DNA from 2 places in the Heyndrickxia faecalis genome. Region 2 is predicted to be linked to the other one. Evidence: a T-box and tRNA genes for the amino acid it is inferred to sense, from the RefSeq annotation. Region 2 holds a T-box; the other holds one or more tRNA genes.
The links. The T-box of region 2 lies ahead of thrS (threonine--tRNA ligase). A T-box ahead of a tRNA ligase gene usually reads a tRNA of that ligase, here a tRNA-Thr.
Positions count from the first base shown of each region.

Region 1: it has a tRNA-Thr gene. The T-box ahead of thrS (threonine--tRNA ligase) is inferred to sense a tRNA for this amino acid. The anticodon was not compared.

Region 1 is NZ_CP158453.1:2,792,022-2,799,418, reverse strand. Features, by position in the region: gene ABR335_RS13625 (MMPL family transporter) at 1-315, shown strand, start outside; gene ABR335_RS13620 (5'-nucleotidase, lipoprotein e(P4) family) at 855-1,640, shown strand; tRNA gene ABR335_RS13615 (tRNA-Ser) at 1,689-1,779, opposite strand; tRNA gene ABR335_RS13610 (tRNA-Thr) at 1,798-1,870, opposite strand; gene ABR335_RS13605 (acyl-CoA dehydrogenase family protein) at 2,011-3,147, shown strand; gene ABR335_RS13600 (hypothetical protein) at 3,518-3,736, shown strand; gene ABR335_RS13595 (galactokinase) at 4,161-5,342, shown strand; gene galE (UDP-glucose 4-epimerase GalE) at 5,339-6,334, shown strand; gene galT (UDP-glucose--hexose-1-phosphate uridylyltransferase) at 6,340-7,397, shown strand, end outside.
Region 2 is NZ_CP158453.1:1,408,254-1,415,650, forward strand. Features, by position in the region: gene ABR335_RS06625 (replication initiation and membrane attachment family protein) at 1-853, shown strand, start outside; gene dnaI (primosomal protein DnaI) at 850-1,794, shown strand; gene ABR335_RS06635 (putative sporulation protein YtxC) at 1,920-2,756, shown strand; T-box leader at 2,872-3,094, shown strand; gene thrS (threonine--tRNA ligase) at 3,218-5,140, shown strand; gene ABR335_RS06645 (MFS transporter) at 5,252-6,505, shown strand; ribosomal protein L20 leader region at 6,905-7,020, shown strand; gene infC (translation initiation factor IF-3) at 7,092-7,397, shown strand, end outside.

The DNA.
Region 1 (7,397 bases), 1.4 Mb from region 2:
CTGATGATGCGCTATAAGGAATACCCGCAGCTTGACCCGAGGGAAGCGATTATACTCGCTTCGAGACATACAGGCGGTGTCATTATTTCCGCGGTCGTTATTTTAGGCGGCACATTTGCCACGCTGATGCCTTCAGGAATGCTGCTGCTGGCTGAATTGGCAATCGCCGTCATTACCGGCCTTGTCGTGCTTTGCTTTATCCTATTGCCATTCTTTCTGCCAGGCATGATCGCCTTGCCGGAAGCCTTGGAAAAAATATTTTCGGACAAAAAGAAAGAAAACTTGGAGCTGGAGAAAGAATCATCCAAGCGATAATGAAAAAAGCAGCCGCTTATCCAAATTGGGAAAGGGCTGCTTTTTTTGCTGGCACGGTTTTAGATCGAGGCGGAGGAAGCAGGTAACCTTTTAGCTAAAGTACGGTAAAGAGATGGTAAGTGAGCAAACAGGCCAACTATTTTTTTGAAAAGTGAGCATAAAACGAGTATAGGTGAAGGAGCGGGCGCAAAAACTGGTGTTTCTTAACGTAGAACGGGTCTAAGTGAAGGAAGCGCGGAAAAAACGCGTTGTTTCTTAACGTAGGATGCGTCTAAGTGAAGGAAGCGAGCGAAAAATCTGGTGTACCTTAACGTAGAAGGGGTCTACGTTAAGGAAGCGGGCGAAATTCCGACAAACAATGTACGTAAACGCCCATATCACAAAAAATACATGCCAGCGGAAGAATAAAAATCCCGTCGTAAATCAGGATAGACCGCTTCGAAGTGCCTAACCCCGTGAAAGATGCCATTTTAGCATGTATCAATTTCCGGGGTTCCTCTATACTAAACGTAAAAGCATTTTAGAAAGAAGGGGCAAGCATGAACTATTTTGCGGGTTTGCTGATTGTCTGTGCGCTCGTGCTCGGCAATGCGGGGTGCTCCGCAAAAGATGGCAAACAAAGCCGGGAAGCTGCAGCAATCAATACGGTTGCGCATTCTGGCTGCACGGCAAAGCAAAAAGCGGAACAGACCAAAATGGGGGTTGCCTGGTACCGGACATCCGGGGAAGCAAAAGCGCTCTATTATCAAGGATACAATATCGGAAAACAGCGTATTGAGGAGAGCCTGAAAACCAAGGTAAAAAAGAAGCGGGCCATCGTGCTGGATCTCGATGAAACGGTGCTGGATAACGGGCCGTACTTATCTTATATGGTAGAAAAAGGCATTTCGTTTGGCAGCGGCTGGGGAGCATGGGTGAAAAAAGCAAAAGCAAAACCGCTCCCGGGGGCGCTTTCCTTTTTAAAATATGCCGACAAAAAAGGAATCGATATTTATTACATTTCAAACCGGGACGAAAAATATATGGATGCCACCCTTCGCAACTTGAAAAAAGAAGGGATCCCGCAGGCCGTCCGTTCCCATGTGCTGTTGCAAATAGGAACAAGCAGCAAAGAAGCACGCCGACAAACCGTTGAAAAGAATTATGAAATCATTGCCTTGTTCGGTGATAATCTGGGTGACTTTTTTAAGACATTTGACGGAAAAGGAAACAAGGCGCGCAGCCTGGAAGCAGACCGTTTCCGCCATGCATTTGGCCGCAAATTTATCGTATTCCCGAATCCGGTTTACGGGGATTGGGAGCATGAATTGCCATGTGGTTCATAAACGCAAAAAAATTCCGGAGTTCTCCGGAATTTTTATATGCACTATGTATGGCGGAGAAGGTGGGATTTGAACCCACGCGACGGTCACCCGCCCTAACGCATTTCGAGTGCGTCCCCTTCAGCCGCTTGGGTACTTCTCCATATGGAAAAAAGAAAGATGCTGGTGAGAGGACTCGAACCTCCGACCCCTTCATTACGAGTGAAGTGCACTACCAACTGTGCTACACCAGCATGGAATCAATCAGGACAATGTAAATTATATTATAATAAAATCCGGATTGCAAGAGGAAATTTAAAAAAAGTGTTGTAATGTTTTTCCGGCATGTTTCCGGTAAAATAAGAGAAAAGATGTTTCCGGGGGAGGAAAGGATATGGATTTTTTAAAAGCCTCAACGCTGGAGGAAAAACTGGACCTAATTCAAACGCTTGCCGGCCCGTTTTCCGAAAGGGCGGCTGCCAATGACTTGGAAGGACGGTTTGCTTTTGAAAATATTCAAGATTTAAAAGAAACAGGCTATACAAAGCTGACTGTGCCGCAAAACTACGGTGGGGGCGGCATTTCGCTGTATGAGCTTGTCCGCCTGCAAGAGGCCATCGCGGTTGCGGACGGGTCGACTGCCCTTTCCATCGGGTGGCATATGGGGATTTTAATGCATTTGTCCGAAACAAGAACATGGAACGGGCAATTGTTTGAACGCATTTGCCGTGCGGCAGCAGGGAAGGCCGCCCTCATCAACACTTGCGCAACCGAAGCGCAAACGGGCAGCCCGACGCGCGGTGGCATGCCGGAAACAACGGCAACGGAAAAGAACGGCGAATGGGTGTTAAACGGGAGAAAAACATTTGCCACCATGTCTCCGGTGCTCGACTTTTTTATCATTACCGCAACGATTCCGAAAAAAGAAGCGGTTGGCAGTTTTGTCGTTCCGCGGGAGACGGCTGGCCTTTCCGTCGTCGAAACATGGGACAGCATTGCTTTAAGGGCAACCGGCAGCCATGATGTTGTGCTGGAAAACGTCAAAGTCCCGCTTGCGAACCTGGCGGAGATCCAGACGAAAAAGAAAGAGCCGGCCGGTTATCTGCTCCATATCCCTGCCTGTTATTTAGGCATTGCCGAGGCAGCGAAACGGGAAGCGGCCCGCTTTGCTAAATCGTATACGCCGAACAGCCTGAACCATCCGCTTGCGGAACTGCCGGCTATCCGCCAGAAATTCGGTGAAATCGAGCTGAAATTGATGCAGGCGCGGCATTTTCTGTATTCAGTTGCGAAAATGTGGGATGAAGCCGGAGCAGAACAAAGAAAAGAGATGGGTCCGGAACTTGGGGCGGCGAAAATGGCGGTTACGAATCATGCGATAGAAGCAGTTGATTTAGCGATGCGAATCGTAGGTGCCAGAAGCCTGTCCGAAAAAAGCCCGCTGCAGCGCTATTACCGTGATGTCCGCGCCGGGCTCCACAACCCACCGATGGATGATGCCGTCCTTATGCAGCTCGGCGCGCGCGTGTAAAATCAAAAAGCACCCGATGGTCTAAGCAGCCGGGAAAAAAGGGGGGGCGCAAAGCAGCAAAGCGCCGCCGCTTTTTTTCGTCCCGCTTTGTCGCTGTCGCTAAAAAGCGGCAACTGCTGATATTGCACTGTTGCCGCTCCATGGCTCGCTTACGTTCTATGATGTACGGGTAAGCCCGTACGTTTTCATCCAGCCATTTTTCAAGGATTTTCCTGATAGTTTCCGGGGTGGTTTTCGGCTTGCGGGTGTAAGACAGCAGGCCGTTTGTTTCCTGCTCGACATCTGCAAGCTGCGTATAACAAAAGCCTCCTCCTTATCAAAACGTATTATAATAAAAATTTGGAAATAATTTATTGGGGAGGTATTTTTTATGAGAAAAATCTATGAATTCATGAGTAGAGATGAGAAGAAGAAGGCTATATCTTTGCTTACTAAAGATATAGATGAGCTAAAGAAGGAACAAAAACTAGAAGATGAAAAGGGATATCCCCGAGTAATAAAAGACGCAATAGAAGAAACAATCCAAAGGTACATAAAAGATATGGAGTGCTTAAAAGATGATTTAAAAAAAGAAGAGAAAAAATCTTAAATCAATTATTACAGCAGTGGATCGCATTGGAATGGTAAATGATTGTACTGAGGCTGTATTATTTAAGGCTTGCTGAATAAGTAAAATTCCTAGATTTGGCAAGAGTGCTGACAGCATTGGCAACAATTTAAATGCAAGGGTTTTACAACAAATCCAGGGAAAAGCTTGCACTCGAAAGCCGATTCAACGTACTGAGAAGACAAAATCACGCATTCTCACATATATTTTGCGACTGAGCTTGCAGACAAATTGGGTACAAACTCAGAATCGGATTCGTTCAGCAAGCACTATTTAGAAATGGAATATTACCAGTAAAAATTTTAGTAAAAATGTTGCCTTTTTTTACTTCTGCGTGTAAGATGGAATTGAAGAAAACGTTTGCAATCTTTTTATTCTATTCTATTACACTTAGGGGGGAACGAACATGAGCAACCCAAATTTGCCTCAGGCTTTCAAGGAGTATTTCGGGACGGCGGCGGAGCGCGCTTTTTTTGCGCCGGGCCGGATTAATCTGATCGGGGAGCACACCGACTATAACGGCGGCCATGTATTCCCGTGCGCGATTACCATGGGAACGTATGCTTTGGCGAAAAAACGCGATGACCGCAACATTCGCTTTGTATCTTTGAATTTTAAAGAAAAAGGCATCATCGAATTTACGCTTGACGATCTGGCATACAACAAAGCACATGACTGGGCCAATTACCCGAAAGGCATGCTGAAATATTTGAAGGAAGCGGGGCATGAAATAGAACAGGGTTTTGACTGCCTCGTGTACGGCAATATTCCGAATGGGGCCGGCCTGTCTTCTTCCGCCTCCATTGAACTATTAACCGGCGTGATGCTTGAAAAATTGTTCAACCTGAAAGTGGAACGGCTCGGTCTTGTCAAGCTCGGGCAAAAAACGGAAAACCAATTTATCGGCGTAAACAGCGGAATCATGGACCAGTTCGCGGTCGGGATGGGCAAAAAAGACGCGGGCATTTTGCTCGACTGTGCCACACTTGCGTACGAATATGCCCCGATCAAGCTGGATCACCATAAAATTTTGATTATGAACACGAATAAACGCCGTGAACTTGCGGACTCTAAATATAATGAACGACGTGCGGAATGTGAATCGGCACTGAAACAGCTGCAAAAGAAACTCGATATCGAAACGCTCGGCGATTTGACAGAAGAAGCATTTGAAAAAAACAAGGAAATCATAGACAATGAGATTGTGAGGAAACGGGCAAAACATGCGGTTTACGAAAATGTGCGCACGCTAAAAGCACTTGACGCATTAAAACGTGGCGACCTGCCCGCTTTCGGAGAACTGATCAATGCCTCCCACCGTTCGCTGCGGGATGATTATGAAGTGACCGGCAAAGAACTCGATACGCTGGCCGAAACCGCCTGGAAGCAGGAGGGCGTGCTCGGGGCGAGAATGACGGGCGCGGGATTCGGCGGGTGCGCAATCGCAATTGTTGAAAATGACAAAGTCGATGCGTTCATCAAAAATGTCGGGGACGTCTATGAAAAAGAAATCGGCTACCGGGCGGACTTCTACACCGCAAGCATCGGTGATGGAGCAAAAGAAATGACAATGGAGGAACTTGTATGAGCATTTTAGTTTTAGGTGGAGCCGGTTATATCGGCTCGCATGCCGTATATCAACTGATCGACCAAAAATATGACGTGGTGGTGATTGACAATCTGCAAACCGGCCACCGCGCCGCAATCCATCCAAAGGCAAAATTTTACGAAGGTGATATTCGCGACCGTGCCTTTATGCAGGAAGTTTTCGGGAAAGAAAAAATTGACGCGATCATTCATTTTGCAGCCAACTCGCTTGTCGGCGAATCGATGGAACAGCCGCTGAAATATTTCGACAACAACGTATATGGCACGCAAATTGTGCTTGAAATGATGAAAGAATTCCATGTGCCGCATATTGTGTTTTCTTCGACCGCTGCAACATACGGGGAACCTGAACGCGTGCCGATTACAGAGACAATGCCGACCGTTCCGACCAACACTTACGGCGAGACAAAACTGACGATGGAAAAAATGATGAAATGGTGTGAAAAAGCGTACGGCATCAAATACGTTGCACTTCGCTATTTTAACGTAGCCGGCGCAAGATCAACCGGCGAAATCGGCGAAGACCACCATCCGGAAACGCATCTCATCCCGGTTGTATTGGAAACGGTGCTTGGAAAACGCGAGGCAATCACCATTTTCGGCGAAGACTATGATACAAAAGATGGGACATGCGTCCGCGATTACATCCATGTGGAAGACTTGATTGATGCCCACATTCTCGCGCTTCAATATTTGCAAAACGGCGGTGCAAGCGATGTGTTCAATCTTGGATCAAGTAACGGATTTTCTGTCAAAGAAATTGTGGATACCGTCCGGGAAGTGACCGGCAGAGGCTTTAACGTCAAAATCGGCGACCGCCGCGCCGGGGATCCGAGCACGCTGATCGCTTCATCCGACAAGGCAAAGCGTGTGCTCGGCTGGAATCCGAAAAAAACGGATATCCACCAGATTATCAAAGATGCATGGAACTGGCATGAAAGCCATCCAAACGGTTACGACGACAGAAGGTGAAACCAGTGGCAATTTTTGAAACGGTCGAGCAGCTTGTAAACAAGGCTGTCCGTGCCGGGTTAATCGGGGAAGAAGACCGGGTGTATGCGAGAAACCAGGTGCTGTCACTTTTGCATCTGGATGAATTTCATGAACCGGAAGAAGGCGGGGCGGATCAGGATATTCCTGATCTCCTCCGCATCCTTGTCCGTTACGCGTGCGAAAAAGGCATCATTCAGGATGTATTGGATGAGAAAGACATTTTTGCAAGCCACATCATGAATGTGTTTACGCCGCGCCCGTCAACGGTAAACCATATTTTCCGGGAAAAATATGCGGAAAGCCCGGCTGAAGCGACCGATTATTTTTACGCATTAAGCAAACACAGCAATTATATCCAAACGAAGCAGATTGCGAAAAACATTGTATACAAGACGCCAACGGAATACGGCGATCTTGACATTACCATCAATCTTTCAAAACCGGAAAAAGACCCGAAGTCAATTGCCAGGGAAAAAAACGCCAAAAAAGGCCATTACCCGAAATGCCTGCTTTGTATGGAAAACGAGGGATATGCCGGCAGAACGGGGCATCCGGCACGGTCGAACCACCGGCTTATCCGCCTTACCCTCGGCGGCGAGCCGTGGTATTTGCAATATTCACCGTATGTATATTACAACGAACATTGCATCGTGCTGTCGGAAACGCACCGTGATATGAAAATCGACAAAGCGGCTTTTCAAAGATTGCTTGAATTTGTCGGGAGGTTCCCGCATTATTTCCTTGGTTCAAATGCCGATCTGCCGATTGTCGGCGGTTCGATTTTGTCGCACGACCATTATCAGGGCGGGCGTTATGAATTTGCGATGGCAAAAGCGGCTGACGACTGGCAGTTTGAAATGAAGGCATTTCCGGATGTGGAAGCCGCCGTTATCAAATGGCCAATGTCGGTCATCCGGCTGCGAAGTGCAGAGGCGGCACGGCTTACAGAGGCCGCGGATCATATTTTGCAAATCTGGAAACAGTACAGCGATCCTTCCGCCGACATTCTCGCGGAAACAAACGGGACGCCGCATAACACGAT
Region 2 (7,397 bases):
CAGCCGACTGGAAGAAAACCGCCGCTATATCGAAAAAACCGCCGCCCCGGTCATAAAAATCGAAAACACCCATTTTAATTTTGACCTTTTATATGCAAACTTACGTGATGAACTGATTCCGCTGCGTGCCATTACGCCGGAAGTCAGAGAAGCGATTGTGAAGCTTTCATTTTTATACGGTTTAAATGAACTGGACATAAAGAAAATTTTGCTCCAGGCATTGACGGCAGACTTGGAAATCCGGGTGGAGGATTTGCGGAAAATCGCGCGCAGCTGGTACCAGATTGAACATCATGACGAACTGCCACGCCTTGTTGACCGCTTCCAGCCAGAAGCGGATGCGAAAGAACAAAAAGAGCCGGAAAACGATGAGGAGAAATTCCTCCGCTACCTGGAAACGACTTCTCCGAGACAAATGCTGATCGATTTTTCGGGCGGCAGCGAACCGGCGAAAGCAGATCTTGCCGCCATTGAAGAAGTCATGTTTGCCCAGCAGCTTCCCCTTGGGGTTGTAAATGTACTAATCCAATATGTTTTATTTAAAACCGATATGAAGCTGTCGAAAAATTATTTAGAAAAAGTGGCTTCCCATTGGGCGCGCAAAAAACTGAAAACCGCCAAGGAAGCGATGGCGTTTGCCAAAAAAGAAGACCGCCAGTACAAACAATGGCTGAACAATAAAGAGAAGAACGGCACCGGACGGAGAAAGCCGGTCCGGGTTGAAAAGCTGCCGGACTGGTTTAAAAAAGAAGACCAAAAAACCACTGCGACCGCGGTCCAAGCCGATGGCGAGTCAATGGAAGAAAAAAGAAAAAGGCTTGAAAAAATACGTGAACAATACAAGAAAGGGTGAAGGCGGTGGAAAACATAAATGAGACACTCAAAAGGCTTTCATCCAATCCTAGTTTCCGCAAGCGTTATGAAGAAATGAAGCAGGAAATCATCACGCATCCCGACATCCGCGCTTTTTTGGATGCACACCACGGTGAAGTCACAAAATCGATGATTGAAAAAAGCTGGATGAAACTGTACGAATTCATTTCACAGGAAAAAAATTGCAGCCGGTGCAAAAGCCTTGGCGAATGCGTGAATATGATGAAAGGGTATGTGCCGGAACTCGTTATTGAACATGGCAATATTGAGATCCACTATAAAAGGTGCCAGAAGAAAATATTGGAGGATGAGCGCAATAAAACGCGCAGGCTGATCCAAAGCATGCACATGCCGAAAAAAATATTGGAGGCGTCCTTTGGTGATTTTTTCCTTGAACAAATGGGGCGTCTTGATGCATACGATTTTGCGCATCGCTTTGTCCGTGAATACGAGCCGGGCAAAAAAATGAAGGGACTATATTTATACGGCAATTTCGGCGTCGGCAAATCGTATTTGCTTGGTGCAATTGCGAACGAGCTGGCGGACCGGAAACAGGTCTCTTCTTTAATCGTGTATGTGCCTGAGTTTTTCCGCGAAATGAAGGACTCGATCGGCGACCACTCCACCGGGGAAAAGCTGGATACGGTGAAGCAAGTGCCCGTATTGATGTTGGATGATATCGGTGCGGAAACGAACTCGAGCTGGACGCGGGATGAAGTGCTCGGCCCGATTCTCCAATACAGGATGCAGGAAGACCTTCCCACTTTTTTTACATCCAATTTCAGCTATGAGGATTTAGAGTACCATTTCACTTATACCCAGCGCGGGGAAAAGGAAGAATTGAAAGCAGCGCGCATTCTCGAGCGCATCAAATATTTAAGCGCCCCTGTCCGGATGGAGGGGCCGAACCAGCGGGCCTGACCCTTGCATGAGGGGGCCCGCCTTTTTCATTTCGTAACGCTTTCCCGTCTTCTATTTGCTGATGCCGCTTCATATACATAAGGTAAAGCAAACGAGAATGTTTTACCGTACAGGGGGGGCTTGGATTGGAATTCCTGATCAGGGACAAGGATGATGCATTATGGATAAAAGCATATTTTGCAAAGGAAAAACGGCGCACTGTGAAAATCCGGGAAGCAGTGCTGCATGGGAAAATACATTATGTTGTGGAAGCGGCCGGCAATAAACAGGAACTGCAGGCAGCCGTTGCAAATTTCATCATGAAGAAAAAAAGAAACGAGTGGATTTGTAACCAACTGAAACAAGCCTATTTTTTTCAGGCGGAAGAAGAGCAAAACCGGATACTCGAAATCGTAGACGGCATGCTGAAAGGAGAGCGGCCGGAGCTGACGGATCTGGCGGGTGAGATCGACGAACGCGCCGCTATTGAAGGAGCGGTCGCACCGCTGGTTGGCGAATCGTGCACATTGCCGCTCGCTTCCGTGCTGACGTTCCGCTTAAAAGGCTATTTTGACTGTCTTGACCGATACATCGGCATTGCGATTGACGAATACAAAATGGAACAGGAATACCAGATTTTTGTGCAAAGCCTTAGGGATTACTTAAAGCAAAAAGAACCAAAAAGGGAAAAAATAAAGCTTTGCCTCGGGGAACAGGTGAAATTTTACAACGGCCAATTCCGGGAAATGACGAGGGAAGAACTGAACGGATTGATTGACCGCAGGCTTCTGTCCAACCACCCTGTCTATATTGACTCAGTCACAATTGCACCGCTTTTATCGATTGCGCCCAGCCGGATTGAAATTTATACGGATACGCCGGACCAGGCTTTGATTCGTACGATATGCAATATTTTTGAAGAACGGGTGGCCGTGAAAAGCCGGATGCATTTTATGCACGATCAATTCGCCGCCAGTGAATAAAAAGGGGGCTTGAACCGGGGGCAAATGCAGCACGGCAACAAAATCAATCGCCATCCCTTGATTTTTTCATTGCAAACTTCTATAATTACTTACATAATCAATTGGAAATGAAAAAGTCAATGTGATGACGAGGACAACAGGATTCTGTTACCGCCTTTCAGAGAGGAAAGCCTCAGGCTGCAAGCTTTCCGGCACGGACAGGATGCTTACCGCCTCCGAACTTCAGTCGTGAACAAAATCAGTAGCGGCTGACGGATATTTCCGTTATCATACTCAAGCCGCGCGTAAAGACGTGCGGAAATGAGGGTGGAACCGCGTGTACAAAACTCGTCCCTTGCCGGGGGCGGGTTTTTTATTTTTTGGCTGTGTTTTCGTGCGGACGTGCTCGTACGGATGCCTGCAAAAAGCAGCCTCGTGCAGGCCGCCCGCGTGACAGCTTAATTTTTAAAGGAGTGGGACATATGGCAGAGATCGTAAAAATCACTTTTCCAGATGGTGCTTTAAAGGAATTTCCATTTGGAACAACAACGGAAGAGATTGCCCAATCGATCAGCCCGGGCCTCAGGAAAAAGGCGCTCGCCGGCAAACTGAACGGCAAACTGCTCGATTTGCGCACACCGATTGAAGAAGACGGCGCAATTGAAATCGTCACCCCTGAGCATGAAGATGCGCTCGGAATCTTGCGCCACAGCACGGCACATTTGATGGCACAGGCTGTCCGCCGCCTGTACGGCAATGTCAAGTTTGGTGTCGGCCCTGCAATTGAAAACGGATTTTACTACGACATGGATCTTGAAGTGTCACTCACGCCGGAAGACTTGCCGAAAATTGAAAAGGAAATGAAAAAAATTGTTGCGGAAAATCTTGAAATTGTCCGCAAAGTCGTATCCCGTGACGAAGCCAGAAAAATATTTGCACATGATGAATACAAGCTTGAACTGATTGATGCGATTCCGGACGAAACGGTCACGGTTTATGAACAGGGCGAATTTGTTGACCTGTGCCGCGGCGTCCATGTGCCATCAACCGGAAAAATTAAGGAATTCAAGTTATTAAACATTGCCGGTGCATACTGGCGCGGCGACAGCAACAACAAAATGATGCAGCGCATATACGGGACGGCCTTCTTCAAGAAAGAAGATCTCGAAGCCCATTTGAAATTCCTGGAAGAAGCAAAAGAACGCGACCACAGGAAAATCGGGAAAGAACTTGAACTTTTCACGAACTCGCAAAAAGTCGGACAAGGCCTGCCGCTCTGGCTGCCAAAAGGCGCAACGATCCGCCGCACCATTGAACGGTATATTGTCGACAAGGAAGTCAAACTCGGCTATGACCACGTCTATACGCCGGTGCTTGGCAGCGTGGACCTGTATAAAACGAGCGGCCACTGGGACCATTACCAGGAAGATATGTTCCCGGTCATGAAAATGGACAATGAAGAACTCGTGTTGCGTCCGATGAACTGCCCGCACCATATGATGGTGTATAAAAATACGATCCACAGCTACCGCGAATTGCCGATCCGGATTGCCGAACTCGGGCTCATGCACCGTTATGAAATGTCAGGTGCGCTCTCCGGCCTGCAACGGGTGCGCGGCATGACATTGAATGATGCCCATATTTTCGTGCGTCCGGACCAGATTAAAGAAGAATTCAAGCGCGTGGTCGAACTGATTCTTGAGGTATATAAAGATTTCAACATTACCGACTACTCGTTCCGCCTGTCGTACCGTGACCCGGAAAATACGGACAAGTATTATGATGATGATGAAATGTGGAACAAGGCACAGGCGATGCTGAAAGAAACGATGGATGATTTTGGTTTTGACTATTACGAAGCGGAAGGCGAAGCCGCATTTTACGGCCCGAAGCTCGACGTCCAGGTCCGCACGGCGCTTGGCAAAGACGAAACATTGTCAACCGTGCAGCTTGACTTCCTGCTCCCGGAACGGTTTGACCTGACGTATGTCGGGGAAGACGGTAAGCCGCACCGCCCGGTTGTCATCCATCGCGGCGTTGTCTCGACAATGGAACGGTTTGTCGCTTATTTAATCGAGGAATACAAAGGGGCGTTTCCGACATGGCTTGCGCCGATTCAAGTACAAGTGATCCCGGTATCACCGGATGCCCATTATGACTATGCGCGGAAAGTCCAAGAAGCGCTCAAGGCGGAAGGGGTCCGCGCTGAACTTGATGCCCGCGATGAAAAATTGGGCTACCGGATCCGTGAAGCCCAAGTGCAAAAAATCCCGTACGCGCTCGTTGTCGGCGACCAGGAAGCCACAGACAATGCGGTCAATGTTCGCAAATACGGCGAGAAACAAACGGAAACGGTGCCGGTGGACACATTCCTCAGCAAGATAAAAGAAGAAATAAAACGGTAAAACAGACAAGAAATCACGCACCCTAAAGGACCACAAAAAGGTTTGCAGGGTGCTTTTTATTATATAATAGAGGAAAAAATGGGTTGGCACAGGGGAAGGGGACGGAGCCCAATGCACTTATTTCGGAATCGTCATTTTAATGCGTTGTTTTTTGGCAGGCTGTTCACCAATATTGGGGATAGTGTTTATTATATTGCCATGATGTGGATGGTTTTAAAATTAGGGGGGAACTCGACGGTCTATACCGGATTTGCCGGATTCTTATTTTCGCTGACAGAGGTGCTGAGCTTATTTTACGGCCCGGTTCTTGACAAAATAAATGCAAAAAAATTGCTGGTTACAGCAAGCGTTTTACAAGCCGGCTTACTGCTTCTTCTTGTTGTTTTAAGCAAGTATGGAATCATGAATGTCTGGCTGCTGTTGCTTTCCATCCCGGTTCTTTCGTTTTTATCGGAACTGACTTACCCGTTAGAAAGCGTATTATTGCCGAAAGCCGTGGAAAAGAAAGATCTCGTCAAGGCCAATTCACTCATGTCCATTGCATATAAGGGTTCGGATTTTTTCTTTAATGGGATTGCCGGGTTTATCCTCGCCGCTTTCTCGATGTCGATGGTGCTCGGGATGAATTCGCTTCTTTTTATACTCTCATCCATTCTGTTTTTGTTTTTAAAAGTACAGGTAAAAAGAAGCAAGCAAACCGGGAGCGTACGGGAAGAATGGCAGGCGTACAAACGGGATTTTAAAGAAGGCCTATCGTTTGTCAAACAGCCTTTCATCTTGCAATTATTAATCCCCTTGCTGTTTTTAAACTTTTTTTTCGCAATTGTAATGGTCGTATTGCCTTCTTTCGCCAATACTGCGGGCGAAGGCGCTTCATCCTACGGCATCATGACAGCGGCTTTGGGTTTAGGGGCTTTGGCGGGAGCGGCAGGCGCGGATAAAATCAGCCGGATATTTCCGTTTGGCAAAATATTGGCTGCAGGCTTTTTGCTCTCCGGGTTGTCCTGGCTTTTCATGATTTTATTGAGCAATGTTTCGATATGGTATGTTTATACGCTTATGTTTATTTCCGAGTTATCTATTGGTGCCATCAATGTTTTGTTTTCTGCCATATTTCAGCAATTGCCTGATGAACAAATGTTAGGGCGGGTCAATACCATCAACGTGAGTTTGCTATCGCTTGCGATGCCGGCAGGATCATTGATCGGCGGCGTGATGGCCAAGATCACTTCTGTCCAGCTTACCATGAGCTTTTTTGGAATAGGGTTGTTTGTCCTGGCACTGTTTTATATGGGAAGCGGAAGAATGAGAAAACTGCCAAAAGTTGTGGAGATTGACCATACGTATGTGAAATTAAGTAGATAAAAAAGGAGATAAATGGAAGGTACAACCATCATTCAGAAAAATGGATTGAAACCGGTGGCATGGTTAGGAGGGGAAAATGAAAAATTGATTTACATTTGATCCAATTTCCGTTCATTTTATATAAAATGCCGCTCTCTTGCCTACCGAAAAAAGCATGTAAATAGATGCTCAGGCTTGATGTAAAAGCTTTATTTTTAGAAGCTTTTGTTTCAACAAAGACAAGCATTTTCATTAAGCACTTCAGAGAGGAGACCAAAAAAACACTTGCGATTTCTCTGCCGTTTTGATAAAATAACGCATGTTGAGCCAAAAAAAGTTAAACAGATTTTCCGGGATTCTTGCAAATTGACATGGATACGGTAAAGTGATACAATAATTGAGTGAAATTGAATATAAGTTTGTGAAAAGAAGGAGCAGCCCGCTTCTCACCTGTTGACGCAATGGTGCAGTTGTCAGGTATCTATCAATGATCGTGATCATAAGCGCGGGTGTGTTCCCTGCGCTTTTTTTCGTGTGCAGTACGTTCAGGGCTTTTTCGCAAGCGAAATATTCACACGTTTGTTTGAAATTATCTTGGAGGTGGCTCATTATTAGCAAAGACATGATGGTGAACGAAGGCATTCGTGCCCGCGAAGTCCGTTTAATCGGCCAAAACGGCGAACAGATGGGAGTTAAATCCCGGAACGAAGCATTGGAGATTGCGGCACGTGCCAACCTTGACCTTGTACTTGTTGCGCCAAACGCAAAACCGCCTGTTGCCCGCATCATGGACTACGGAAAATACCGTTTCGAGATGCAGAAAAAAGACAGGGAAGCACGGAAAAAGCAAAAAATCATTAACGTAAAAGAGGTTCGTTTGAGCCCGACCATCGAAGAACATGACTTTAATACA